Regions from separate parts of the Nonomuraea sp. NPDC049421 genome, predicted to be linked through region 2. Evidence: predicted binding sites of a transcription regulator. Region 2 holds the regulator's gene; each other region holds the start of a gene.
What was found. The regulator HrcA, encoded in region 2, represses chaperone genes, less so after heat shock. The targets are predictions, from matches to a motif close to TTGGCACTCTCNNNNNGAGAGTGCCAA.

Region 1 (6,867 bases), on a different contig from region 2:
ATCTCCATTCCGCCCGCGCTGCTCAGCCCGGGCTGCGGCGTCCGCATCCTGGCCGGGCTCGCCGGCGCGGCGGCGAGCATGACGTTCGCCCCGAAGGCGCCCATCCCGGGCGACTGTGGCGGCTCCCACCCGCTCGGCGGCTCGACCGGCTGGATGACGCGGTGCCGCGGCCCTTCGCCGGCGACCTGCCGGGTGTCCACCGCCACGTACGCGGTGAACCGGCAGAGCACGCCGTACTCCAGCGAGGTGCGCACGATGCGCTCCTCCAGGTCGTGCTCGCCCATGGCGTACCGGTCCTCCAGCTCGCGCAGGTGAGCGCGGGCCCACACGGCCCTGATGGCCGGATTGTCCACCGCGACGCCGTCCACGCGCTCCTCCCACTGCCCCTGCGCGGTCAGCCCCCGCACGGTCACCGACGAGCCCTCGCGACAGCGCCCGTACGCGCGCAGCGGCACCCCCGGGAAGATCGACCCCAGGTGGGTGACGGTCTCCGGCTCGACCTCCAGGCCCTTGAGCGCCAGGTCGGTGACCAGGGGAGCGCCGATCCTGCGGTGGATGTGCTCCATGGCCGTGTCCAGCCGGTCCTCTGACTCGACCAGCTCGCACCGGCCCGCGCCGAGCCCCGCGAGACGGCCGAGGAACCCGGCGTTCACCGCCCTGTCGATGCCCACCGCGTGCACCCGCATGGCCGACAGCGCGCCGCCCGCCTGCTCCAGGATCTGGTCCTCGTTGCCGACCTGCCCGTCGGTGACGAGCACGACGACCCGCTCGCGGCCCTCCGTACGGCCGTCGAGCAGCGCGACGGCCCGCCGCAGCGGCTCCAGCAGCTCGGTGCCGCCCCGGGCGTCCACCCTCGCGAGGTGCTCGACCGCGCGGTAACGGTTGCGGTCGGACGCTTCTGCCAGCCCCTCGAACGCCTCCTCCACCACTGAATCGAACGTCAGCACCGCGAACCTGTCGTGCGAGGTCAGCGTGTCGACGATGCGCGCGGCGGCCCGGCGGGCGCAGACCATCTTCCAGCCGCCCATGCTGCCCGAGCGGTCGAGCAGCAGCACCAGGTCGCGCGGCGTGCGGGCGCCCTCCAGCGGCGGCGGCAGCACGGTCAGCGCGAACGTGCCCCGCCCGTCCAGTTGCAGGGCGGTGGACGCCGCGAACGTCAGCCGCAGCACGAAGTCGCGGTCCAGCCGCTCGCCTGGGCGCAGGCGTACCGTGCCGCCCTCCTCCTCGACCACGTGCAGGCTGGAGGCGAGCTCGCGCAGCTCCAGCCCGGCCGCGTCCACCGTGGCCGTCAGCGACAGGCGTACGGGGTGGGGGAAGCCGGGCAGCAGCACCGGCGGGCTGATCCTGGAGGCGTCGGGCACGGCGTCGGTGTCGGGCGCCACGCCGTCACCGGCCGGCGGGCCGTCGATCGGGCGGCCGGGGATGTAGCGCGGCGCCACGACCAGCGGGAACCTGAACGTGGCGGCGCCGTCCTCGTACGGCAGCGGCTGGCTCATGCTCAGGCGTACCGAGACGCGCTCCCCGGGCAGGATGTTGCCCACCCTGATCGTGAACACGTCGGGCCGGTCCTCCTCGGCGATCGCCGCCCGCCTGCCCTCGCGCAGCGCCTGGTCGTAGTCGGCCCTGGCCTGGCCGCGCTCCTTGAGCACGCCCTCCACGACCCGGTCGTCGGCCTCCATGCGGAAGCCGGTCACCGCCGCCCTGTCGGGCAGCGGGAAGACGTACGTGGCCTCCAGCGTCACGTCGTACGGGTTCGTGAACCCCTGCGTGACCTCGACCCCGGCGATCAGGCCCGAGATGGCGGCGGTCACGTCCACGCTCTCCAGCGGCAGGTTGCCGCGCTCGGTCAGCAGCGCGCCGAACCCGGCGTCCGGCACCGGCAGGCACCGCGCGGGCTCCAGCGAAGTGATCTTCATGTCAGCTTCCTCTCTTCGAGCACCGCGAGCAGCGGCCCGGCCGCCGCCAGCACCGCCTGAACGTCCTCATCCGACAGCGCCCGCCTCCCGTCGAGCACCAACCGCACCCCATCGCCCAGCCTGACCCCCGTGACGGCCCCGGCCGCCTCTTGGGCACGGGCGGCGACGTGACGCAACGGCTCCTCCGGTGGGCTACCCGGCCGCTCAGCCCAGAAGCGCGCCCGCTCCCCGCCCCCTGCGGCGGCCGGGGCGGGGCCGGGGCGGGGGAGTGCCCCGTTCAGGCCGGACGCCTGCTCCAGGGTGTGGTCGGTGGCGCCGGTCAGGGTGGTCTGGATCTCGGCGATCGAGTGGCCGGCGGCCTGCATGCGTTTGACGGCCACGAGCTGCAGGAGGTGGCGGCGGCCGTAGCGGGCGATCCTGCCGCGCCGGGTGAGCGGCGGGTCGAGCAGCCCGATCGTCGTGTACCACCTGATCAGCCGCTCCCCGGGCACGTCACGGACCCGTCCGTTCGCGGAGTGTCCGGCGGCCGCCGCGCCGTCGCGCAGCGCGCGGGCCGCGTGCTCGGCCAGCTCGCCGATCGTCCAGGTCTCGCTCATATCTCCACAATGACACTGTCATTGTTACAGTGTCAACGTGCTCGTGTGGCGGAAGAACGGCAGGCCGAAAACCGTTCTAAATGTGTAAAAGCCGACCGACGGGGAGGAAAGTACGCATGGCTACAATCACCGGACCACTCACGGGCGACGCCAAGAACACCGTCGTCGAGGCCCTGCAGGGCGCCCTGGTCGATCTCATCGATCTGTCCCTGGTCGCCAAGCAGTCGCACTGGAACCTCATCGGCTCCCACTTCCGCCCCATCCATCTGCAGCTCGACGAGGTCACCGACCTCGCCAGGACCCACATGGACACCATCGCCGAGCGCATGGTGGCCCTGGGCGCCAACCCGGACGGCCGCGCCGCGACCGTCTCCCGCGAGACCAAGCTCCAGCAGCCGGACGGCGGCTGGCTGGAGGACGGCAAGGTCGTGGCGACCATGACCGACATCCTGGGCGGCATCAGCAAGCGCATGTACGAGCGCATCGCCGCCACCGAGGAGGCCGACCCGGTCAGCCAGGACCTGCTCATCGCCGTGGCGCAGGAAGTCGACAAGCAGCACTGGATGTTCCAGGCACAGCGCTGATCCGAAGGCGCGCGCGACGAAGGAGAGCCCGGGCGTACGGCCCGGGCTTTCGTGTGCCCGGGCCGTTGCCCGGTCCGCCGCCCGAGCCGTTGCCCGGTCCGCCGCCCGAGCCGTTGCCCGGGCCGCCGCCCGGGCCGTTGTCCGGGCCGTCCCACGCGCACCGGTGGCGAGGTTTGCGCAGAGTTTGGTTTCGCGAGTCCTTGTCATTCATGTCGGTGCGGTCGACTAGCGTGGCACCTAGAGGGAGGCCCCACGATGTCGCACAAGACTCTCCTCCGCACGGGCCCGCTCTTGCCGGGCGGCATCAGCCCGTACGGTCCGCTCGGACTTCCGGGCCCCGACGGCCTGGCGCTGCCCCCTGGGTTCACCGGCCGGGCGGTGGCCCGCAGCGGTCACAAGGTCGCCGGCCTGACCTGGCACGCGGCCCCCGACGGCGGCGCCTGTTTCCCCGACGGCGCCGGCTGGATCTACGTCTCCAACTCCGAGCTGCCCCTGCTCGGCGGCGCGTCGGCGCTGCGGTTCAGGGCCGACGGCAGCATCGGCGACGCCTACCGCATCCTGTCGGGCACCGACCTCAACTGCGCGGGCGGCGCCACGCCGTGGCACACGTGGCTGTCGTGCGAGCTCGGCCACCGCGGCCGCGTCTTCGAATGCGACCCCTACGGCGCCCGCGCCGCGCGTCCCCGGCTGGCGATGGGCCGCTTCAAGCACGAGGCCGCCGCCTGCGACCCGGAGCGGCGGGTCATCTACATGACCGAGGACGAGCCCGACGGCTGCTTCTACCGGTTCAGGCCGGGCGACTGGGGCGACCTGACGGAGGGCACGCTCGAGGTGCTGTGCTCGTCGGGCCGCTGGCAGGCGGTGCCGTCGCCGGCCGCCCTGCTCAAGGAGGCCCGCCACCAGGTCGAGGACGCCCGCCACTTCGACGGCGGCGACGGTTGCCACTACGCCGGCGGGGTGTGTTATTTCACGACGAAGGGCGACACCGGGCTGTGGGCGTACGACGCGCAGACCGCCACGCTCGACCGGCTGTGCGAGGGCGTGCGGGCCATCACCGCCGCGCCCTCCGGTGACCTCTACGTCGCCAGAGAGCGCGCCGAGATCGACGTGATCGCGCCCGACCGGGCGGTCACCCCGTTCCTGCGCCTGGAGGGCCACCACGGGGCCGAGCTGACCGGGCTCGCGTTCTCGCCCAGCGGAGAGCGCCTCTACTTCTCGGCCAGGCGCGGCCGCACCGAGGGCCACACCTTCGAGGTGACGGGCCCCTTCCGTCCCTGAGCGCTCAGGCGGGGCGGCCGTCCAGGTCGAGGGTCCACATCTCCTCGACCAGTTCGACCCCGTTCTCCGAGCCCTTCTCCGCCGACTCCAGCTCGAACCCGGCCGCCCGGTAGATGCGCCGCGCGCTGGTCAGGCAGTCGCGGGTCCACAGCGTGACGCGCCGGTAGCCCTCGTTGCGGGCGTGCCGTACGCACTCCTCCACCAGCCGCCGCCCGATGCCGAGACCACGCGCGGACGGCTCGACCAGCAGCAGCCGCAGCTTCGCCGTCTCGTCGTCCTGCCGCATGCAGAAGACGCAGCCGGCCCGCTCGCCGTTCACCTCGGCGATCCACCCGGCGTCGCGGGCGGGGTCGAAGCCGGCCACGATGCCGGCGACGAGCTGCTCGAACGCCGTGCCCCAGCCGTACTCGGCGCTGTAGAGCACGCCGTGCCGGTAGGCGACCCAGCCGAGGTCGCCGGTGCGCGGGGGCCTGATCACGTACGAGCGGGGCTCGCGCGCCCCGTCGAGCACCTGCCTGATCGCCGCCATGCCGCCGACCAGCCGGGCCTGGTCCTCCTCGGCCAGCTCGCCGAGCAGCTGCGCGATCTCCTCGCCCGAACGCCGGTCGAGTGCCGTGAAGACCTCGGCCCCGCCGGGGGTGAGCCGGACGAGCTGCTTGCGCGCGTCGAAGGCCGAGCGCTCGCGCTCCACGAGCCCGTCGTTCTCGAAGCGGGTCAGGATGCGGCTGAGATAGCCGGCGTCGAGGCCGAGCAGGCCGCGCAGCTCCCCGGTCTCGACCCGGTCGGTCTGCGCCAGCTCGAACAGCACGCGTGCCTCGGTCAGCGAGTACGGCGAGTCGTGCATACCCGCCTGGAGCACGCCGATCACTTTCGTATAGAACCGGTTGAAGGCCCTGATCTCAGCAACCCTTGCTTCTGTCAACGAACTCATTGCTTCAGTCAACCATAGGAGGATCCCCGCTGTGAAGCACCTGCGCATAGGCGGATACGGCCCGGGCGTCGTCACGATCGATGACGGAAAGGAGCACGGCCTCGCGCGGGTGACGGCGCCGTCCTTCCTCGCCGCCCACCCCACGCTCCCGGTGCTGTACGCCGTGGGCGAGCTCGAACGCGGCTGGCTCACCGCCTTCGAGGCCACCAGCGAGCTGACCCCCTTCGACGAGCGCCCGAGCGAGGGCCACAGCCCCTGCCACGTCGCCGTCGACCCGACCGGCACGCTGCTCGCGGCGGCCAACTACGGCGACGGCACGGCGGTCGTGTACCACCTGGACGAGCGCGGCGCGTTCACGGGCGAGCCGCTCGTGCTGCGCAACGAGGGCTCGGGGCCCGACGCGGAGCGCCAGGAGGGCCCGCACGCCCACCAGTGCGTCTTCCACGACGGCCTGCTGCACGTCTCCGACCTCGGCACCGACGAGATCCGCCGCTACCGTCCCGACGGCACCCGGCTGGAGTCGATCACGCTGAGCCCCGGCACGGGCCCGCGTCACTTCGCGTTCGCCGGCGACCGCCTCTACGTCGCCGGCGAGCTCGACGGCACCGTCACGCTCATCGACGGCGAGCGCCGCACCAGCGTGCCCGCCTCCCGGCAGGAGGGGGCCAACTCGCCCTCCCACCTCCAGCTCGACGGCGACTTCGTCTACGTCGCCAACCGCGGCCCCAACACCGTCTCCGTGCTGCGCGCCGGCGACCTGTCGCACGTGGCCGAGGTGCCGACCGGCGGCGACTGGCCCCGGCACTTCGCCATCGACGGCGAGCACATGTACGTGGCCAACCAGTACGCGAACACGGTCACCCGCTTCACCCTGCGCGACGGGGTGCCCGCGCCGGACGGGGAGGCGTACGAGGTGGACAGCCCGGCCTGCGTCCTGGTCATGTAAGGACTTCACCAAGTCACGGCCGGAGGAGGCGCGCCACGCCGACCATGGGCGCGTGCGCAAGGTGCTGCTCGTCGTCCTCCTGCTCGTCGCCGGTTGCGGCGAGCCTCCTCCCGCCGCGCCGCGACCCGTCGCGCCGCCCGCTCCCGTCGTGGGGGCGGACGTGCAGGAGTCCTGGCGGATCCACAAGCTCGGCGCCGAGCACGAGATCGAGGGGTACGCCGACCGGGTGAGCGTGCTGCCGGGCGAGCGGCTGCGGCTGCACGTCTCCACGACCGCGCCGCGCTTCACCGCCCGCGCCTTCCGCATGGGCGCCAACCCGGCGAAGGTGTGGGAGTCCGACCCGGTCGAGGGGGTGCGCCAGACGCCCGCCGAGGTCGTGGACGGCACCGTCACCGCCGCCCACTGGACGCCGTCGCTGACCGTGGACACCGACGGCTGGCCAGAAGGCTCGTACCTCATCAGGCTCGACGCCTCCACCGGCGCCCAGCGCTACGTGCCCGTCACCGTGCGCTCGGCCTCCACCGCGGGGCGCGTCGTCCTGGTGAACGCGGTCACCACCTGGCAGGCGTACAACCTGTGGGGCGGGCGCAGCCTCTACCAGGGCCCCGGCGGGTAC
Region 2 (6,867 bases):
GAGCGGCCGCGGCCAGCGCCGTGCTGGTGGCGGGCGCGATCGTGTTCGCCGTCCCCGGCCTGCGCTCCCAGATCATCGATCAGGCGCCCGTGCGGATCGTGGACGACGAGACGAGCAAGGTGCCGTCCAACTCCTCGACCACCCGGTCCATCGATCCGCCCGCGACCAGCGTGCCGCCCCGTCAGTCGCCGCCAGCGGTGGTGATCCCGGCGACGCCGTCGCCCACCTCGCCCAAGCCGACCCGTAAGGCCGAGTCGACCAGCAGGCCGTCTCAGTCGCCCACCCCCACGCCCACCACGACCCCGTGTCCTTCGGCGCTCGCCGAGGAAGCCGAGCCGCCGTCCGACTGCCCCACCCTCTCACCGTCGCCGACGCCGACACCGTCGCCCACCATGATCGAGACGTCCGCGCCGCCGTCGTGCCCGCCGGAGCAGTGCCCGCCGGACGACGAGATGACCGAGACGCCGCCCGTCGAGGCGACCCCCCTGCAGGACACGCAGACCACGCCCTAGCGGCCCGGCCTTCGCAGGACAGGCCTCAGCGGCTCACCCCCCTGCAGGACGCGCGAACGAGGCCCTAGCGGCTCACCAGCGGCCCGTACGGCTGAACAGCACGGCGGCCGCCGCCACCCCCGCCGTGGACGTGCGCAGCACCGTCGGCCCGAGCAGCACCGGCTGCGCCTTGGCCGCCCTGAACCGCTCGAGCTCCTCCTCCGAGACCCCGCCTTCCGGCCCCACCACCATGACGACGTCGCCGCCGGCCGGCAGCGCCACGCCCGACAGCGGCTCGGCGGCCTCCTCGTGCAGCACCAGCCCGAGCGCAGCCTCCGCCAGCAGCCGCTCGACGCGTGCCGTGGTGGCGAGGTCGGCCACCTCGGGCAGGTGGAAGCGGCGGGCCTGCTTGCCCGCCTCGCGCGCGGTGGAGCGCCAGCGGCCGAGGGCCTTGGCGACCTTGTCACCCTTCCACTGGGTGATGCTGCGGGCCGCCGCCCACGGCACGATCACGTCGACGCCGGCCTCGGTCATCATCTCGACCGCCAGCTCGCCCCTGTCGCCCTTGGGCAGCCCCTGGACGACCACCAGCCGGGGCCGCGGCGGCTCGACGTCGTAGCGGCGCAGCACCTCAAGCCGTAGCGCGTCCTTCAGCGCCTCGCGTACGACGCACTCGGCCACCCCGCCCGCCCCGTCGGTGAGGTCGACCCGCTCACCGGCGCGCAACCGGCGTACGGAGGCCGCGTGCCGCCCCTCGGGGCCGTCGAGCGTCAGCTCGGGCCCTTCGAGGTGCGCGCTCAGGAAGACCGGGGCTGTCACCGGCCGTTGAACGCGTCACGCAGGCGGGAGAAAAAACCCTGCTGGCCCGGTGCGAACTTGCCAGGCGGGCGCTCCTCACCTCGCTGCCTGGCCAGCTCGCGCAGCAGCTCTTCCTGAGCCGCGTCGAGACGGCTGGGCGTCTCGACGTTGACGTGGATGAGCAGGTCGCCCCTGCCGGACTCGTTGAGCCGCTGGACGCCTCTGCCGTACATGGTGATGACCTGGCCCGACTGCGTGCCGGGCCGGACGTCGATGTCCTCGGCGCCGTCGAGGGTCTCGACGGACAGCACGGTGCCGAGCGCGGCGGCCGTCATCGGGATCTGGACGGTGCAGTGGAGGTCGTCGCCGCGCCGTTCGAAGATCTCGTGGGGCCGCTCGACGATCTCGAGGAACAGGTCGCCGGGCGGGCCGCCGCCCGGACCGACCTCGCCCTCGCCGGCGAGCTGGATGTGGGTGCCGTCCTCGACGCCCGCGGGGATGCGTACCTTGATCGTACGGCGGGTGCGCACCCGGCCGTCGCCGGAGCACTCCTGGCAGGGGTTGCGGATGATGCTGCCGAAGCCGCCGCACTGCGGGCAGGGCCGCGAGGTCATGACCTGGCCCAGGAAGGACCGCGTCACCTGGGAGATCTCCCCGCGCCCGCTGCACATGTCGCAGGTGTCGGGGTGGGTGCCAGGCGCGGTGCCGGCGCCGTGGCAGATGTCGCACAGCACGGCCGTGTCGACGGCCAGCTCTCGGGTCGTGCCGAACGCCGTCTCGCGCAGGTCGAGCTCGACCCTGATGGTGGCGTTGCGGCCCCTGCGGGCACGTGAGCGGGGCCCCCTGGCACCGGTGGCGGTGCCGAAGAAGGCGTCCATGATGTCGCTGAACGGGAAGCCCGCTCCGAAGCCTCCCGCGCCGGCGCCCGCTCCCGCGCCGCCGCCGAAGGGGTCGCCACCCAGGTCGTACATCTGGCGCTTGTTCGGGTCGGACAGCACCTCGTAGGCCTGCGTGATCTCTTTGAACCGCTCCTGCGTGTCAGGATCGGGGTTCACGTCAGGGTGCAGCTCTCGGGCGAGCCGGCGATACGCCTTCTTGATCTCGTCCTGACTCGCGTCACGGCGCACCCCGAGGGTGGCGTAGTAGTCGCTGTTTGCCACTTATCGACCTCTTATGATGCAGCCAGGATCTGGCTGACGTAGCGTGCCACCGCGCGTACGGCGCCCATCGTCACGGGATAGTCCATCCTGGTCGGCCCCAGAACGCCGAGCCGGGCCAGTTGGTTGTCGCCAGAACCGTATCCGGTCGCGACGACGGATGTGCCCCTCAGGTAGGGGTTTTCCGAGCCGATGCGCACGGTGAGCGCGGACGGGGTGTCTGAGGTGGTCTCGCCGAGCAGCCGCATGAGGACGACGTGCTCCTCAAGCGCCTCCAGCACGTCGCGCAGGCCGGTGGCGAAGTCGGCGCCGGCGAGGTTGGCCGCGCCGGCGAACACGATCTTCTCGTCGTGCCGCTCGACCAGCGTCTCGAGCAGCACGGAGAGGATCGTCGCCGCGGCGGGCCGGTCTTCGATCGGGAGTCTTTCCGGCAGGTCGGCCACCAGCTCGGGCACGCTGCTCAGGCCGCAGCCGTCGAGGCAGGCGTTGAGCACGGCGCGCAGGTTGGCGATGCGATGGTCTTCGACCGCCTCGGGGAGCTCCAGCACGCGCTGCTCGACGCGGCCGGTGTTGGTGATCAGCACGAGCATGACCCGCCGGTCGGTCAGCGGGACGAGCTCGACGTGCCGGACCGTCGAACGGTTGAGCGTCGGGTATTGCACGACCGCCACCTGCCTGGTCAGCTGCGCCAGCAGCCGGACCGTGCGGGTGACGACGTCGTCGAGGTCGACCGCGCCGGCGAGGAACGTCTCGATCGCCCGCCGCTCGGCCCCCGACAACGGCTTGACCTGCGAGAGCCGGTCGACGAACAGGCGATAGCCCTTGTCCGTCGGCACGCGGCCCGCGCTGGTGTGGGGCTGGGTGATGTAGCCTTCCTCCTCCAGCGCGGCCATGTCGTTCCTGACCGTCGCCGGGGAGACCTTCAGATTGTGACGCTCGGCCAGCGCCTTGGAGCCCACCGGTTCGTTGGTGGACACGTAGTCTTCGACAATGGCCCGGAGCACCGCCAGCTTCCGATCGTCGAGCACGTGCTCACCTCCTGCCTCTGTCCCTTACAGGAACGTGGTGTCTAGCACTCTGTGTTCCCGAGTGCCAAGTGTACGGCTCTCGCCCACAAGGTGCGATAACACCGGGTCCCAACTGCTGTCTGGCTTCCTGTGAGCGACAGGCCCCACACTTGCCCTCATGACCGACGACTCCCGGCCCCCGACGTACGGCCCGCCGCCAGGCTACGGTCCGCCCCAGTACGGACCGCCCCCACAGGGACAGCCGCCACAGGGACCACCCCAGTACGGGCAACAGCCTCCGTTCGGACAGGGGCCACCGCAGTACGGTGACCCCGCTCAGTTCGGCCCGCCATCTCAGTACGGACAATACGGCCAACAGGCCCAATTTCCACCACGAATCGACTCCAAAGCCATAAAGCCCAGCCGCTGGTGGCTGGTGGCCGTCTGGGGCGTGTTCGTGGCCTGCGTGGCGGCCGGCGGCGTGCTGTTCGCCACCGGCCTGGGCGGCGCGACCGACCTGGTGCCCAGGCAGACGTTCGCGTCCGGCGAAAGCGTCACGGTGACGGTCGACCCGGCCGAGAAGCCAGGCGTCTACCTCGCCAGCGACACCGCCGTCACCTACGACTGCTCGATCAGCGGCGAGGCCAAGCTGGCCAAGACCCCCGACCGGCGTACGGTGTCGGCCGGCGACGCCGTGTGGGAGCAGTTCCTGGTCATCAACGCACCGGCCAAGGGCGACTACCAGCTCACCTGCGTCAACCAGGAGGACGCCACCGTGCGCTACGGCGTCGGCCGCGACTCCTACTCCGTCGTGAACGGCGTCGCCGGCGGCCTCATCGCCCTCGTGGTCCTGCCGGGCGCCGGGCTGCTCGCCGCCATCGCCGGCACGATCGTCGTCCTCGTCCGCCGCAGCGGCGCGCGGAAGCGCCTTGCAGTGAGCGGGTGATTTGCTACGGTCCCCGTGTGTACGAGGGCGATGTACTGGCGGGAAATTGGCGGCGGCCGGGCAAGGGCAAGATCCCCAAGGTGCCCGCGGAGCCGGACCTCGTCGTGGAGGACGCCGACAGCGGCTTCTGCGGCGCCGTGGTGGCCTGTGACAAGGAGGCCGTCACGCTGGAGGACCGGTTCGGCAAGCGCCGGCTCTTCCCGCTCGCCCCCGCGGCGTTCCTGCTGGAAGGCCGTCCCGTGACCCTCGTACGCCCCACCGCCCCCGCCCCCACCGGCCCTCGGCGCAGCGCGTCGGGCTCGATCGCCGTCGAAGGGCTGCGGGCCAGGGTCGCCAGGCAGAGCCGCATCTACGTCGAAGGCGTCCACGACGCCGCCCTCGTCGAGAAGATCTGGGGCCACGACCTGCGGGTCGAAGGCGTCGTCGTCGAATACCTCGAAGGCGTCGACCACCTGCCCGCCATCGTCGAGGAGTTCGGCCCCGAGCCGGGGCGGCGCCTCGGCGTGCTCGTCGACCACCTGGTGCCCGGCTCCAAGGAGAGCCGGATCGCAGCCGAGATCACCTCGCCCGACGTGCTCGTGGTCGGGCATCCGTTCGTCGACATCTGGCAGGCGGTCAAGCCGTCCGTGCTGCGCATCCCGGCCTGGCCCGACGTGCCGCGCGGGGTGCCATGGAAGGAGGGCGTCATCGCCGCGCTGGGCTGGCGCATGGAGCCCGCGGAGGCGTGGCGGCGCATTCTCGGCGCCGTCTCGACGTACACGGACCTGGAGCCGGCGCTGCTCGGCCGGGTCGAGGAACTGATCGACTTCGTTACGGAGGCTCCATGAGCCAGGACCCGACCCCGCCGCCCGCCGACGACGACGCCACCCGCAGGTTCGCCCCGGCGGACGACGACGCCACGCGCAAGGTCGCCCCGTCCGACCTGCCGCCGCCCGCGCCCGGCTCAGGCCCCCAACCCGGCCCGCCCCCGCCGTACGGACAACAACCCGGCCACCCCCAGCAACCCGGCTCCACGCCCGGCCACCCCCAGCAATCCGGCTCCACGCCTGGCTATCCACCGCAACCCGGTTCGACCCCGGGCTACCCACCGCAACCCGGTTCGACCCCGGGTCACACGCAGGAGCCCGGTTCCGCGCCGGGCTATGAGCAGCAGCCCGGCTGGTCCGGCTACGGGCAGCAGCCCGGCTCGGCGCCCGGTTACGGGCAGCAGCTCCCCTATGGCCAGCAGCCCGGGTCGGCGCCCATCTACCACCCGCAGCCGCCCAGCGGCTACGGCCCCAACGCCGGTTACGGTCAGCCAGGCGGTTACGGCCGGCCCGGATATCCGCCGCCCCCGCCCGGCTACGGCTACCCGCAGCCCCCCGGCGAGCCCTACGTGCCCGGCCGCTTCGGCCCCCGCCCCGGCACCGACGACAACTCCATGGCGATGCTGGCCCACCTCCTCGGCCTGCTGGTCTCGTGGATCGGCCCGCTCATCATCTACGTGGTGCGCAAGGACCAGTCGCCCTACGTCAGGGACCAGGCGGCCGAGGCGCTGAACTTCCAGATCACCATGTTCATCGGCTACATCGTGTCCGCGTTCCTGATGCTGCTGTTCATCGGCTTCCTGCTGCTGCCGGTGGTCTTCGTCGTGTCGCTGATCTTCCACATCCAGGCGGCGATGGCGACGTACCGGGGCGAGCGTTACCGCTACCCGATCTCCATCCGCCTGATCACCTAGACCAGCAGGTCCCTGATCAGGGCGTCGGCCAGCAGCCGGCCCTGGAGGGTCAGCACCATGCGGCCCGCCTTGAACGGCTCGGGCTCCAGCAGCCCGCGCGCCATGGCGCTCGCCACCACGGGCCGCGCGGCGGGCGCGACCTCGGCCAGCGGATATCCGGACGACAGCCGCAGCTCCAGCATGAGGCGTTCGGCGTCGCGGTCGTCGTCCCCGAGCACCTCGCGGGCGTGCGCGGGCGAGTGGCCCGCGGCCAGGCGCTGGGCGTAGGCGGCGGGGTGTTTGACGTTCCACCAGCGGGTGCCGCCGACGTGGCTGTGGGCGCCGGGGCCGGCCGCCCACCAGTCGCCGCCGGTCCAGTAGAGCAGGTTGTGGCGGCAGCGGGCGTCCTCGGTGACGGCCCAGTTGGACACCTCGTACCACGCGAACCCGGCCGCGGACAGCAGCTCGTCGGCGATGAGGTAGCGATCGGCGGCCACGTCGTCGTCGGGCATCGGCAGCTCGCCGCGCCTGATGCGCGCGGCCAGGCGGGTGCCCTCCTCGACGATCAGCGAGTACGCCGACACGTGGTCGGGCCCTGCCTCGATCGCCGCGCCCAGCGAAGCCCGCCAGTCGTCGTCGGACTCGCCCGGGGTGCTGTAGATCAGGTCGAGGTTGACGTGCTCGAACCCGGCCGCGCGCGCCTCCCTGACGGCCGCGGCGGCCCGGCCTGGCGTGTGGCGGCGGTCGAGGACCTGCAGCACGTGCTCGC
Region 3 (6,867 bases), on a different contig from region 2:
CCGGCATGGACAAGGGCCACGCGCTCGGCCTGTTCCTCACCGAGCGGGAGGCGCGCTCAGTCATGTTCGTCGGCGACGACCTCGGCGACCTGGCGGCGTTCGACGCCGTACGCGCCTCGGGGCTGCCCGGCGTGACCGTGTGCAGCGGCTCGACCGAGGTCACCGCGCTCGCGGAGCGCGCCGACCTGGTGGTGGACGGCCCCGACGGCGTGGTGCGGCTGCTGGAGGAGCTGGTCTCGGCGATCAGCCCCTCGTGACGCGTCAGGCCAGCGCTTCGAGCTGGGCGGCTAGCCACTGCTGCGGTGGCAGCGCGGTCGCGGCGGCGCGCAGCTTGTCGCGGCGGCTGCGCCGCTCGTCCTCCGGCATGACCAGCGCCTCGTGCAGCGCGGCCGCGGTGCCGCTGATGTCGTACGGGTTGACGAGCAGCGCGTGCTGGCCCAGCTCGGCCGCGGCGCCCGCCTCCCGCGACAGCACGAGCGCGCAGTGCGGCGACAGCACGGGGCCCTCCTTGGCGACCAGGTTCATGCCGTCGCGGATGGGGTTGACCAGCAGCACGTCGGCCATCCGGTACGCGGCCAGCGAGCGCGGATAGTCGTCGTTGACGTTGAGGATGAGCGGGTCCCAGTCCTCGGTGGCGTACTCGTCCTCGATCTCCTGGGCGCAGCGCTGCACCGACGCGGTGTACTCGCGGTATTCGGGCAGGTCGTGCCGGCTGGGATAGGCGAAGGCGAGGTGCACCACGCGGCCGTGCCACTCGGGGTGGGCGGCGAGGAACTCGCGGTAGGCGTTGAGCCCGCGCACGATGTTCTTCGACAGCTCGGTGCGGTCGATGCGGACGATCAGCCTGCGCCCGCCGACCTGCTCCCTGAGCGCCGTCATGTGGGACTCGACGTCGGGCTCGCAGGCCCGCTCCCACAGCGCGGCGCCGTCCACCCCCAGGCTGTGGACGCCGATGCGGGTGCTCCTGCCGGCGTGGGTGACGCTGCGCCCGACGCGGTCGGCCTCGGCGCCCAGCAGCCGCTCGCAGCAGTCCATGAACGCCTGCGCCCACCGGTCGGTGAGGAAGCCGGCGTGGTCGGCGCCCAGGATGCCTTCGAGCACCTCCTTGGCGACGTCGTCGGGCAGCAGCGAGAAGTATTCGGGCGGCGCCCACGGGGTGTGGCTGAAGTGTGCGATGCGCAGGTCGGGCCGTTCGGCCCTGAGCATGGCGGGGGTCAGCGTAAGGTGGTAGTCCTGCACCATCACGCGCGCGCCGTGGCCGGCCTCCTCGGCGAGCGCCAGCGCGAAGGCGCCGTTGTAGTCGCGGTATGACTCCCACTCGCGCTCGAACCTGGTGCCGAAGTTGGGCGAGTTGGGGATGTCGTAGAGCAGATGGTTGACGAACCACAGGGTCGAGTTGGCCACCGCGTTGTAGGCGCGGTGGAAGGTGGCGGGCGGGATGTCGAGCATGCGCATCGGGCCCGTGTCGTAGCCCGCGTGGTCGACGCGGCCGCCGCCGGCCTGCCGCACTGCGCTGCGGTCGCCGTCGGACAGCGCCGCGCAGACCCACAGCACGCCGTCGCCCTTGGCCACGCCCGACAGGCCCGACACGAGACCGCCGCCGCCGCGCTTCATGGTGAGTTCGCCGTCGTCGGAGACGGTGAAGGAGACCGGCCCTCTGTTGGAGGCCAACAGCACGCTGTTCATCTAGGCTCCTTTCGATCATAGGATCCCAGCTATGGCGCTTGATGAGCTAACCGAGGAACTCGCCCGCTCAGCCGCTGCCGGAGATCATCGCGCACTCGGCGAGCTCCTGGCGCGGATAGAGCCCGATGTGATGCGGCACTGCGCCCGAATCCTGCCTTATCACCAGGACGCGGAGGAGGCCTCGCAAGATACGTTGCTGGCCGTGGCGCGTAACATCGGGCGGTTCGAGGGGCGCGCCAGGTTCAGTACATGGCTGCACATCGTGACGGCCAACTGCGCGCGCACGACGTACCGGTCGCTGAAGCGGCGGGCGGCCGAGCAGAGCTCGGACGAGCTGCCGATGCAGAAGCCCGACGTGCGGCGGGTCAGCGTGATCGCCGGCTCGCGGCTCGACCTGCTCGACGCGATGGAGGCGCTGGAGGCCGACAAGCCCGATCTGGCGCAGGCGCTGGTGCTGCGCGACATCGTCCAGCTCGACTACAACGAGGTGGCCGAGCAGCTCGGCATCCCGCTGGGCACCGCGAAATCCCGCATCCATCAGGCGCGCAAGTATGTGCAGGGTGTGCTGGGCGAGGACTACCGCTGAGACCACCCGTCTCACATGGTGAGACGGGTGGTAATTGCAGCCACTTAAGCGGGTAGAGTCCGTTTCAACAACTTCATATTGCTCATCCAGAGGGGTGGAGGGACCGGCCCTGCGAAGCCCCGGCAACCCTCCCGGCTTTCGACTCGCGACCAGGCGAGGCCGACCGGGACAAGGTGCCAATTCCGGTTCGCGGTCAAGGTGGCCGCGGGCGAAGATGAGGGAAGGCCTCGCTTCATGTCGCTTGACTTTGGTCCTGCCACCGCTCTGTCCTGCCGCGAGTGCGGCGCGCGTTACCCGCTGGGTCCCAGCTTCGCGTGTCAGGAATGTTTCGGGCCGCTCGAGGCGGCCTACGACTTCGGCCAGGTGACCCGCGAGCAGATCGCATCGGGTCCGGCCAACATCTGGCGTTACCGGGCGCTCCTTCCGGTGCCGGCGAACGTGACCGAAAAGCCGAATATGAACCCCGGCTGGACGAAATTGGTCAAGGCCGGAAACCTCGGCCGAACGCTCGGCATCAAGTCCCTTTACGTGAAGGACGACTCCGGCAATCCCACCCACTCCTTCAAGGACCGGGTCGTCGCCATGGCCGTCGAAGCGGCCAGGAACTTCGGTTTCCACACGCTTTCCTGCTCCTCCACCGGCAATCTCGCCGGCGCCGTCACGGCCGCCGCTGCGCGGGCCGGGCTCGACGCGTGCGTGTTCATCCCGGCTAACCTGGAGCAGGCGAAGATCGCCATGGCGCGGGTCTTCGGCGGGAAGCTCATCGGCATCGAGGGCACGTACGACGACGTCAACCGGTTCTGCTCCGAGCTCATCGGCGACCCGCTGGGCGACAAGTGGGGATTCGTCAACGTCAACCTGCGGCCCTACTACGCCGAGGGCTCCAAGACGCTCGCGTACGAGATCGCCGAGCAGCTCGGCTGGCGGCTGCCCGAGCAGATCATCATCCCCATCGCCTCCGGGTCCCAGCTCACGAAGATCGACAAGGGCTTCAAGGAGCTGGTGAAGCTGGGGCTGGTCGAGGACACCCCGTACAAGATCTTCGGGGCGCAGGCGGCCGGGTGCTCGCCGGTGTCGACCGCGTACAAGGCGGGGCACGAGGTCGTACGACCGGTCAAGCCCGACACCATCGCCAAGTCCCTGGCCATCGGCAACCCGGCCGACGGCCCGTACGTGCTGGACATCGCCCGGCGCACCGGCGGGGCCGTCGAGGACGTCACCGACGCCGAGATCGTGGCCGCCATCAAGCTGCTGGCCTCGACCGAGGGCGTCTTCGCCGAGACCGCGGGCGGCGTCACCGTCGGCGTGCTGAAGAAGCTCACCGAGAACGGCGTGCTCGACCCCGACGCCCTCACCGTGGTGCTCAACACCGGTGACGGGCTCAAGACGCTCGACGCGATCAGCGACGACGCCGCACCCACGGCCGTGATCCGGCCCTCTCTCGACGCGTTCCGCGCGACTGTCTGACAACCAGGAAAGGCGACTTAAACCATGAGCGTTTCTGTGCGGATTCCCACCATTCTGCGCACCTACACCGGGGGCAACGCGGAGGTCAGTGGCGAGGGCGCGACGCTTCGTGACGTGCTCATCAAGCTCGACGCCGACTACCCGGGCATCGGCGCGAGAATTCTGGATGAATCGGGCAAGATTCGTCGTTTCGTCAACGTTTACGTGGGGGAAGAGGACGTCCGTTTCGCCGAGGGCCTCGACACTCCCGCCCCTGAGGGCACGCAGATCTCCATCATCCCGGCGGTCGCCGGCGGCTGAGTGTCGCGGCTCACATCCAGAAGGCGCCCCTTGTGGGCGCCTTCTCCTTTTCCGGGCCTAATTCAATGTTGAACCAGGTTCGGGAAGAAGAAATAGGCAGTTCCCAGATTGACTCTGTTGCCAAACCCCTCCCCACAGGTATGGTCGAGGGCGATCGTCCGGCTGATTTTCTGTTAAGTCGGGCGATTACAGGTCTCGCGGAGGAATGGGCGAGATCTGGGAGACCAGTAAGAGGAGTCGGAAGTGGCGCAGGGCACCGTCAAGTGGTTCAACGCGGACAAGGGCTACGGCTTCATCGCGGTAGACGGTGGTAAGGATGTATTCGTCCATTACTCAGCGATCATGATGGACGGGTACCGATCTCTCGAGCAGGGACAGCGCGTCGAGTTCGAGATCACGCAGGGCCAGAAGGGACCGCAGGCGGAGTCCGTCCGAACGGTCTGATCGACATCCTGGTATGCACCGGGCGGGTTCGCACGGCAGCGCAGTCCGTGCGAGCCGTCATCTCTCTTTCGTCGACTCGCGTACGGTGGGCCGCCCAGGGCGGCTCGCCGTACCGGCGTACTGACTGACCTGGGCGGAAACGTGGGGCAGATGGGCGTTCGCTTGCACTCGACAGGGTAGAGTGCTAAACAGTTCGTTGGCACTCTGTGCAGCAGAGTGCCAACACCGGATCGGGACGATGGGGTCTGCCGAAGGAGATGCTGACCCATGCCGTCGCGGGCGTCGGCTCGGTCCACGACAAGCCACCCTGCATCTGGGAGGTCTAGCCTTATGGCAGCCAAGATGATCGCGTTTGACGAGGACGCCCGGCGCGGTCTCGAGCGCGGTATGAACCAGCTCGCCGACGCCGTCAAGGTGACCTTGGGTCCCAAGGGCCGCAACGTCGTGCTGGAGAAGAAGTGGGGCGCTCCCACGATCACCAACGACGGTGTGTCCATCGCCAAGGAGATCGAGCTCGAGGACCCCTGGGAGAAGATCGGCGCCGAGCTGGTCAAGGAGGTCGCGAAGAAGACCGACGACGTGGCTGGTGACGGCACCACCACGGCCACCGTGCTCGCCCAGGCGCTGGTGCGCGAGGGCCTGCGCAACGTCGCCGCCGGCGCCAACCCGATGGCCCTGAAGAAGGGCATCGAGTCCGCCGTCGAGCGCGTCAGCGAGGAGCTCTCCAAGCTGGCCAAGGACGTGGAGACCAAGGAGCAGATCGCCTCCACCGCCTCCATCTCCGCCGCCGACCCCGAGATCGGCTCGCTCATCGCCGAGGCGATGGACAAGGTCGGCAAGGAAGGCGTCATCACCGTCGAGGAGAGCAACACCTTCGGCCTCGAGCTCGAGCTCACCGAGGGCATGCGCTTCGACAAGGGCATGACGTCGATGTACTTCGTGACCGACTCCGACCGCATGGAGGCCGTGCTCGAAGACCCCTACATCCTGATCGTCAACAGCAAGGTCTCCGCCAACAAGGACCTGCTGCCGCTGCTCGACAAGGTCGTCCAGTCGGGCAAGCCGCTGCTGATCATCGCCGAGGACGTCGAGGGCGAGGCCCTGGCGACCCTGGTCGTCAACAAGATCCGCGGCCTGTTCCGCTCCGTCGCCGTCAAGGCGCCGGGCTTCGGTGACCGCCGCAAGGCCATGCTCAACGACATCGCGATCCTGACCGGCGGTCAGGTCATCGCCGAGGAGGTCGGCCTCAAGCTCGAGACCGCCACCCTCGACCTGCTGGGCCGCGCCCGCAAGGTGGTCGTGACCAAGGACGAGACGACGATCGTCGACGGCGCCGGTGACGCCGAGCAGATCTCCGGCCGGGTCAACGAGATCCGCGCCGAGATCGAGCGCACCGACTCCGACTACGACCGCGAGAAGCTCCAGGAGCGTCTGGCCAAGCTGGCCGGCGGCGTCGCCGTCATCAAGGCCGGTGCCGCCACCGAGGTCGAGCTCAAGGAGCGCAAGCACCGCATCGAGGACGCCGTCCGCAACGCGAAGGCGGCCGTCGAGGAGGGCATCGTCCCCGGCGGTGGCGTGGCGCTGCTGCAGGCCGGCGCCAAGGCGTTCGACAAGCTCGAGCTCAACGGCGACGAGGCCACCGGTGCCGCCATCGTCAAGAAGGCGCTGGAGGAGCCGCTCAAGCAGATCGCGGTCAACGCCGGCCTCGAGGGCGGCGTCGTGGTCGAGCGCGTGCGCAACCTCACCCCGGGTGAGGGCCTCAACGCCGCGTCGGGCGAGTACGTCAACATGTTCGAGTCGGGCATCATCGACCCGGCCAAGGTGACGCGCTCCGCGCTGCAGAACGCCGCCTCCATCGCGGCGCTGTTCCTGACGACCGAGGCCGTCATCGCCGAGAAGCCCGAGAAGGCTCCGGCCGCTCCCGCCGGCGGCATGCCCGGCGGCGGCGACATGGACTTCTAGGTCTTTATCCGTCGCACAGGCGAAGAGCGGTCCGGAATTTCCGGGCCGCTCTTTTTCTTGTGGAGCTGCCATTACGTTTCATCATTGATCCGCTACTCATGGTGAGGAAAGGTGGTCAGCCATAACTCACCTCAACGAAGGAGTGGCGGATGTTCTCCCGCAGCAAGCGCATTTTCGGTATCGCGGCCATCGCCCTGGCCGCCGTCACCGTCGCGGCGGCTCCCGCGCATGCCGACGACGAGCTGACCGGCACGTTCAGCCTGCTGCGCCAGCTGAACAATCCGTTCTGCCTGCCGGGCGCGACCACCACCGGCATTCCGGTCGTCGACTCGCTGCTGCCGGGGCTCGTCGGCTGCCCCCAGGCGCCCCTCGTGCGCTGACCTCCACACGATGAGCGCCCCGCCGGGCTCCCGGCGGGGCGC
Region 4 (6,867 bases), on a different contig from region 2:
GAGCGGGTGCGGGCCGTACGGTCGGCGGAAGGAAGGGACGGTCAGTGGCCGTGGCCGTGACCGTGACCCGCGCCGGCGGCCGGCGCCTCCTCCTCGGGCTTGTCCACCACGAGCGCCTCGGTCGTGAGCAGCATGCCCGCGATCGAAGCGGCGTTCTGAACGGCCGAGCGGGTGACCTTGACCGGGTCGATGACGCCCTGGCCGATGAGGTCGCCGTATTCGCCGGTCGCGGCGTTGAGGCCGTGACCGGCCTCCAGCTCGGCGACCTTGTGCGTCACGACGTAGCCCTCGAGGCCGGCGTTCTCGGCGATCCACCGGGCCGGCTCGACCAGCGCGCGGCGCACGATGCCGACACCGGTCGCCTCGTCGCCCGACAGACCGAGGTCGTCGAGGTCCTTGGAGACGTGGATCAGCGCGGAGCCACCGCCGGAGACGATGCCCTCCTCGATCGCGGCGCGCGTCGCGGAGATCGCGTCCTCAAGGCGGTGCTTCTTCTCCTTCAGCTCGACCTCGGTGGCGGCGCCGACGCGCAGCACGCACACACCGCCGGCCAGCTTGGCCAGCCGCTCCTGCAGCTTCTCGCGGTCCCAGTCGGAGTCGGACTGCTCGATGGCAATCTTGATCTCCTTGACGCGGTCCTCGATGGCCTGCGCGTCACCGGCGCCGTCGACGATGGTCGTGGCGTCCTTGGTGACGACGACGCGGCGGGCCGTGCCGAGCACCTCGAGACCGACGTGCTCCAGCTTGAGGCCGACCTCCTCGCTGACGACCTGGCCGCCGGTGAGGATGGCCATGTCCTGCAGCATCGCCTTGCGGCGGTCGCCGAAGCCGGGGGCCTTGACGGCCACCGAGGTGAAGGTGCCGCGGATCTTGTTGGTGACCAGGACGGCCAGGGCCTCGCCCTCGACGTCCTCGGCGACCACGAGCAGCGGCTTCTTCGTCTGAGCGATCTTCTCCAGCAGCGGCAGGAAGTCCGCGATGGAGGAGATCTTGCCCTGGGTGAGCAGGATGTAGGCGTCCTCGAGGACGGACTCCATGCGCTCGGGGTCGGTGACCATGTAGGCCGACAGGTAGCCCTTGTCGAACTGCATGCCCTCGGTGAACTCGAGCTCCATGCCCATGGCGTTGGACTCTTCGACGGTGAGCACACCGTCCTTGCCCACCTTGTCGAACGCCTCGGCGATCAGGTCACCGATCTGCGCGTCCTGCGCGGAGATCGTGGCGACGTTGGCGATCTCCTTCTTGTCGGCCACCTCGCGGGCGGTCGACAGCAGGCGGTCGCTGACCGCCTTGGCGGCCTTGTCGATGCCGCGCTTGAGCGACAGCGGCGAGGCGCCGGCGGCGACGTTGCGCAGGCCCTCGCGGACCATGGCCTGGGCCAGGACGGTCGCGGTGGTGGTGCCGTCGCCCGCGATGTCGTTGGTCTTGGTCGCCACTTCCTTGGCGAGCTGGGCGCCGAGGTTCTCGTAGCGCTCCTCCAGCTCGATCTCACGAGCGATGGTCACACCGTCGTTCGTGATCGTCGGCGCACCGAACTTCTTGTCGATGACGACGTTACGGCCACGCGGGCCGAGGGTTACCTTGACGGCGTCCGCGAGGGCGTTCACGCCGCGCTCGAGCGCGCGGCGGGCGTCCTCGTCGAACTCCAGGATCTTCGCCATTGTCTGAAAGTCCTCTCCTAGCGTCGAAAGCCCCGGCCGCCCTCAAGAGCGCCCGGGGCTCGACACATCCGGCCTACTTCTCGATGATCGCGAGAACGTCGCGGGCGGAGAGCACGAGGTACTCCTCGCCGCCGTACTTGACCTCGGTGCCGCCGTACTTGCTGTAGAGGACGATGTCGCCCTCGGAGACGTCGAGCGGAATCCGCTTCTCGCCGTCCTCGTCCCAGTTGCCGGGGCCCACCGCGAGGACCTTGCCCTCCTGCGGCTTCTCCTTGGCGGTGTCCGGGATGACCAGGCCGGAAGCGGTGGTCTGCTCGGCCTCAAGCGGCTGAACCACAATGCGGTCGCCGAGCGGCTTAACGGGAACCTTGGTGGCGGTCGTCACGATCGGACCTCCCCTTCAGATTTGAATGATCTAGAAGAGGCGACCAGCTGGGCCTGCCGTCGCGGGTGTCAGACCTGCCTCGTCGCACGTTGGCACTCTCAAGGGGAGAGTGCCAAAAGGAAACATATGCAAGAGGGGCTTGACAGTCAACACGAACGCGTCTGCTGAGAGCGATCAGAGCTTGGGAACAGGCCGTTGACCTGGTCCAGTCTCCCACGTGCACGAATGTTCGCCCCACCGGCCACGCCGCTCCCGCCCGCTCGGACCACGACGCCGCCGACCCGCCCCGGCCCTACCCACCTGCACACCTCCTACCCGCACCACCTCATGCAGGTCTCCCGCCCAGGTCTCCCCGTCCTGAGGACGGCGGGCATGGCGCTAACGTCAGGTGACGTGGACCTCGACGCCTTCACCGAGCTGCTGACCCCGCGCGGCCTGCGGGCGCTCGCCGAGGCGGGCGAACTGGCGGGCGCCGATCCCGTGGCCGCCGCCACGACCCTGCGCAAGACGTACGACGCGGCGCTCACCTCCGCCGCGCTCACCCAGGCGGGGCTGCGGCAGCGGGCCAGGGCCAAGTTCGGCGCGGACGCCGACCGGATGTTCTTCACGCCGCACGGGCTCGAACAGGCCACCCGCGCCGAGGTCGCCGCCCACCGCGCCGCCCTGCTGCCCACCCTGCCGCACACCCAGGCGCCCGCCCAGGCGCCCATCCTGCCGCCCTCCGGCGCCCGCGTCGTGGACGCCTGCTGCGGCATCGGGGGCGACCTGCTCGCGCTGGCCCGCGCAGGGTGCGCGGTGACGGCGTTCGACACCGACCCGCTGACGGTGGCCGTGGCGCGGGCGAACGCGGAGGCGTTCGGGCTGGGCGAGCGGGTGACCGTCCACGTGGGCGACGCGGCGGAGGTGCGGCCCGAGGAGTACGACGCGCTGTTCGCCGACCCGGCGCGGCGCACGGGCAGGGGCCGGACGTTCGACCCGATGGCGTACTCGCCGCCCTGGCCCGTGGTGCTCGACCTGATCTCACGCGCCCGGCTCGCCTGCCTCAAGGTGGCGCCGGCGATCCCGTACGAGTTCATCCCCGAGGGCGCGCTGGCCGAGTGGGTGTCGTACAAGGGGGAGGTCAAGGAGGCCACGCTGTGGACGGGCGCCGGCGTGACCACGGGCAGGCGCGCGGCCCTGCTGCCCGGCGGGCACACGCTGACCGCCACCGGCGTCACGGCCGAGGTGGGCCCGCCGGGGCGCTACCTCTACGAGCCCGACGGCGCCGCCATCCGCGCGCACCTCGTCGGCGAGGTGGCCGAGCTGGTCGGCGGGCGGCTGATGGACCCGATGATCGCGTACGTGACGTCCGACGCTCCGGCGGACACCCCATGGGCCGCCAGATACGAAATAGAAGACATCATCCCCTTTTCTCTGAAGAAACTCCGCGCCGCCCTCCGCGCCCGACAAATCGGCAATGTCACCATCAAGAAGCGCGGGTCCGCCGTCGACATCGAGCGCCTCCGTGCCGATTTGCGGCTCAGCGGAGAGAACACCATGGTCATCGCCCTGACCAGGATTCTCGACAAACCTTCGGTAATCCTCTGTAAGCCCTCCTCACCTGCCTGAATCGCCAAATTCGGCCATCGAATCGCTTTCCTCGATCTTTCACTTCAGCCCTGACGGACCTTGATCGAAAGGCTAAGGTGGGCGGGCGGGAGTTCTCCCCCTATTGCGGTTAACCGCGTTCTCGCTCTTCAGATATTGAACCGGACCTACCCGACCACTGCGCGGCAGTCCGTCGGCGAGCGAAGGAGCTTTCGGTGGACCATTCCAACCACACCACCCTTCTCCAATCGGGCGCGTACAACGCCGACGTCGTCCCCAAAAGGATGCGGGACCTGCTCGCCCGGGCCGCCCAGGACCACGTCTACGAGCAGCGGACCCAGGGCGCGGTGCTCGACGAGATCCGCCAGCGCCTGGAGGGCATGGAATGGCTGCTGCGGGAGGTCCGCGAGCGCGAGCTGGGCGGGCTGAGCGGCTCCATCGAGGCGGTGAGCGGGCGGCTCGACGAGATCTCCGCCAAGCCGCCGATGTGGGCGGAGGGCCTCGCGCAGCACGTCGAGGCCGTACGCGACCACGTGGACGCCGTGGGCGACAGGGTGAGCGGGGTGGACGCCAGGGTCTCCCCGATCACCGACCTGCCGAGCGTGTGGGCCGACCTCGGCACCGTGGGCGAGAGCGTCGACGAGGCGCTCAGCCGGCTGCAGTCGGTGCTCGACACCACCGACGGCATCACCAAGGGCATGGCCGACTTCGCCGCCACCCTGGCGGGGCTCAACGCCAGCATGGAGGCCGCGGCCGGGCGCTTCACCCGGCTCGACCGGTCGATGGCGGAGCTGACGTCCCGCACCGACCGGGTCGAGGTCGCGGTCTCCGACCTGTCCGAGAGCCTCACCACCCGCCTCGACGACACCGGCCAGCGCCTGACGACCCGCCTGGACGAGACCGACCAGCGCCTCACCACTCGGCTGGACGAGACCGACCAGCGGCTCACGGCCCGTCTGGGCGAGACCGACCAGCGCCTCAGCACCCGGCTCGACGAGACCGACCAGCGGCTCGCCACGGCCCTGCTGGAGGCCGACGAGCGGCTCGTGGCCCGGCTCAAGGAGGCCGACGAGCAGGCCGGCGAGCGCCTGGCCGGCGTCGAGCAGCGCCTGACCGTCCGCCTCGACGAGACCGACCAGCACCTCGCCGTGCAGCTGGGCGAGAGCGAGCAGCGCCTCACGTCCCGGCTCAGCGCCGTGGACGCCCGCCTCGAACGCGCCGAAGGCCGGCTCACCGGCCTCGACTCCCGGCTCACCGGGTTCGACAGCCGGCTGGAGTCGGCCGACGAGTGCCTGGCCGACATCGACACCAGGCTCGACGGCCTCGACGGGCGCATCGGCGGCGTCGACAAGCGGCTGTCGTCCATGGACGGCCAGCTCGGCGCCGTCGACAAGCGCCTCGGCACCCTCGACGGCCACCTCGGGCGGCACGACGACCGCTTCGACGCCCTCGACGTCCGCATGGACACCCGCTTCGCCTCGCTCGACGAACGCCTGCAGGCCACCGACCAGCGCGCCGCCGAGATCGCGACCCGCAACGAGGGCCGCTTCAACCGCCTCGACAGCCAGGTCGACGCCATCGACGAACGCCTGGTCGAGGCCGAGGAGCACATCAGCAGCCGCTTCGACTCGCTCGACGACCACTTCGGCGGCCTCGACAGCCGCTTCAACGGCCTCAACACCCACCTGAACGGCCTCGCCACCCGCGCCGAACAGGCCACCGAACACCTGGAGTCGGTCGACGACCGCATCGAAGCGGTCAACCGCCGCGTAGGCGACCTCCCCGACCTGACCGACCGAATGACCCAACAGGTGGGCGAACTCCTCCAGACCCACGCAGGCGAACAGTCAGAACGCCTCGCCGCCGCCACAGAAGCCCTCAGCGAACTGGTCCGCTCCCGCCCCGACGGCGAGGCGATGACCGGCGCCGTCTCAGGCGTGGTCACAGAGGTCGTCCAGCCGGCAACAGACGAACTGACCAAGCGCCTGAGCGCACTGGAGGAAACCATGCTCGCCCTGGCCGAAGCCCTCCTCCGCCCCACCCGCCCCAAGGACTGAGCGGACCACTCCTGCCCGCCCCCATGATCGGGGGCGGGTAACCCTTGTCACCAAGGAAGGCGGCAGGGGCGAGGCCAGAAAGCCTCAGGGAGGCCTCTGGGCCCCTTAGGCATGGGCAACGCCCTCTCCCCTGACCGGCGGCCCGCACACGACGGCGGGGCTGAGATCTGCAGGGGTCAGGAGCGCGTCCGAGAAGACGCTGAACCCTCACTCCCCCCAACCGACGCCCGCGCACGACGGCGGGACGAGAGCTGGGGGGAGCGCGTCCGGGAAGACCCCGACCCCCTTAGACGTGGATGGTGGTGATCGGGAGGGAGGAGTCGGCGGGGATTTGGAGGGAGGACGGGGTGATGCCGGCGGCCACCAAGTCTGAGCCCAGGGCGGCGACCATGGCACCGTTGTCGGTGCACAGACCGGGACGGGGCACGCGCAGGCGGACTCCGGCCGCGTCGCAGCGCTCCTGGGCCAGGGCGCGCAGGCGGGAGTTGGCGGCGACGCCGCCGCCGATGAGCAGGTCGTGGACGTCGTACTTGCGGCAGGCCTGCAGCGCCTTACGGGTGAGTACGTCGACCACCGCCTCCTGGAAGGACGCGGCCACGTCGGGTACGTGCACGGACTGCCCCGACGCCTCCCGGGCCTCGACCCACCGTGCCACGGCCGTCTTGAGCCCGGAGAAGGAGAAGTCGAGCGTCCCGTCGTCGATCTTGCCGCGCGGGAACGCGATGGCCGCCCCGGAGCCGTCACGGGCGGCCTTGTCGATGTGGGGCCCGCCGGGGAACGGTAGCCCCAGCACCCGCGCCACCTTGTCGAACGCCTCACCGGCGGCGTCGTCGACGGTGGACCCGAGCGAGATGACGTCCTCGGCGACGTCGGGGACGAGCAACAGCGAGGAGTGCCCGCCGGAGACGAGCAGCGCGATGCAGGGCTTGGGCAGCGGCCCGTGCTCGAGCTGGTCGACGGCGACGTGGGCGGCGAGGTGGTTGACGCCGTAGAGGGGCACGCCGAGGCCGAGCGCGTAGGACTTGGCGGCGGCCACCCCCACGAGCAGCGCACCGGCCAAGCCAGGGCCCGCGGTGACGGCGATGGCGTCGATGTCGGAGAACGTCAGCCCGGCCTGGGCCAGCGCGGCCTCCACGGTCGGCGTCATGGCCTCCAGGTGGGCGCGCGAGGCGACCTC

Region 1: AB0K18_RS02125 (DNA starvation/stationary phase protection protein) is a predicted target of HrcA. The motif match lies at 2,522-2,548, and genes of this name have one in related genera.
Region 3: groL (chaperonin GroEL) is a predicted target of HrcA. The motif match lies at 4,680-4,706, and genes of this name have one in related genera.
Region 4: groES (co-chaperone GroES) is a predicted target of HrcA. The motif match lies at 2,136-2,162, and genes of this name have one in related genera.

What each region holds. Positions count from the first base shown of each region.
Region 1 is NZ_JBFAQA010000001.1:459,661-466,527, forward strand. It holds gene AB0K18_RS02115 (VIT domain-containing protein) at 1-1,916, opposite strand, end outside; gene AB0K18_RS02120 (MerR family transcriptional regulator) at 1,913-2,512, opposite strand; gene AB0K18_RS02125 (DNA starvation/stationary phase protection protein) at 2,629-3,096, shown strand; gene AB0K18_RS02130 (alkaline phosphatase PhoX) at 3,352-4,374, shown strand; gene AB0K18_RS02135 (helix-turn-helix domain-containing GNAT family N-acetyltransferase) at 4,379-5,233, opposite strand; gene AB0K18_RS02140 (beta-propeller fold lactonase family protein) at 5,337-6,251, shown strand; gene AB0K18_RS02145 (N,N-dimethylformamidase beta subunit family domain-containing protein) at 6,304-6,867, shown strand, end outside.
Region 2 is NZ_JBFAQA010000010.1:218,263-225,129, forward strand. It holds gene AB0K18_RS19535 (hypothetical protein) at 1-512, shown strand, start outside; gene AB0K18_RS19540 (16S rRNA (uracil(1498)-N(3))-methyltransferase) at 585-1,310, opposite strand; gene dnaJ (molecular chaperone DnaJ) at 1,307-2,449, opposite strand; gene hrcA (heat-inducible transcriptional repressor HrcA) at 2,461-3,474, opposite strand; gene AB0K18_RS19555 (hypothetical protein) at 3,890-4,399, shown strand; gene AB0K18_RS19560 (DUF3097 domain-containing protein) at 4,417-5,226, shown strand; gene AB0K18_RS19565 (DUF4870 domain-containing protein) at 5,223-6,119, shown strand; gene hemW (radical SAM family heme chaperone HemW) at 6,116-6,867, opposite strand, start outside.
Region 3 is NZ_JBFAQA010000011.1:265,369-272,235, reverse strand. It holds gene otsB (trehalose-phosphatase) at 1-257, shown strand, start outside; gene AB0K18_RS21060 (trehalose-6-phosphate synthase) at 262-1,686, opposite strand; gene AB0K18_RS21055 (RNA polymerase sigma factor) at 1,718-2,272, shown strand; SAM riboswitch class I at 2,352-2,493, shown strand; gene thrC (threonine synthase) at 2,507-3,739, shown strand; gene AB0K18_RS21045 (MoaD/ThiS family protein) at 3,764-4,039, shown strand; gene AB0K18_RS21040 (cold-shock protein) at 4,283-4,483, shown strand; gene groL (chaperonin GroEL) at 4,814-6,445, shown strand; gene AB0K18_RS21030 (hypothetical protein) at 6,595-6,825, shown strand.
Region 4 is NZ_JBFAQA010000009.1:52,678-59,544, reverse strand. It holds gene groL (chaperonin GroEL) at 42-1,661, opposite strand; gene groES (co-chaperone GroES) at 1,735-2,049, opposite strand; gene AB0K18_RS17340 (methyltransferase domain-containing protein) at 2,419-3,654, shown strand; gene AB0K18_RS17335 (hypothetical protein) at 3,849-5,690, shown strand; gene tsaD (tRNA (adenosine(37)-N6)-threonylcarbamoyltransferase complex transferase subunit TsaD) at 5,977-6,867, opposite strand, start outside.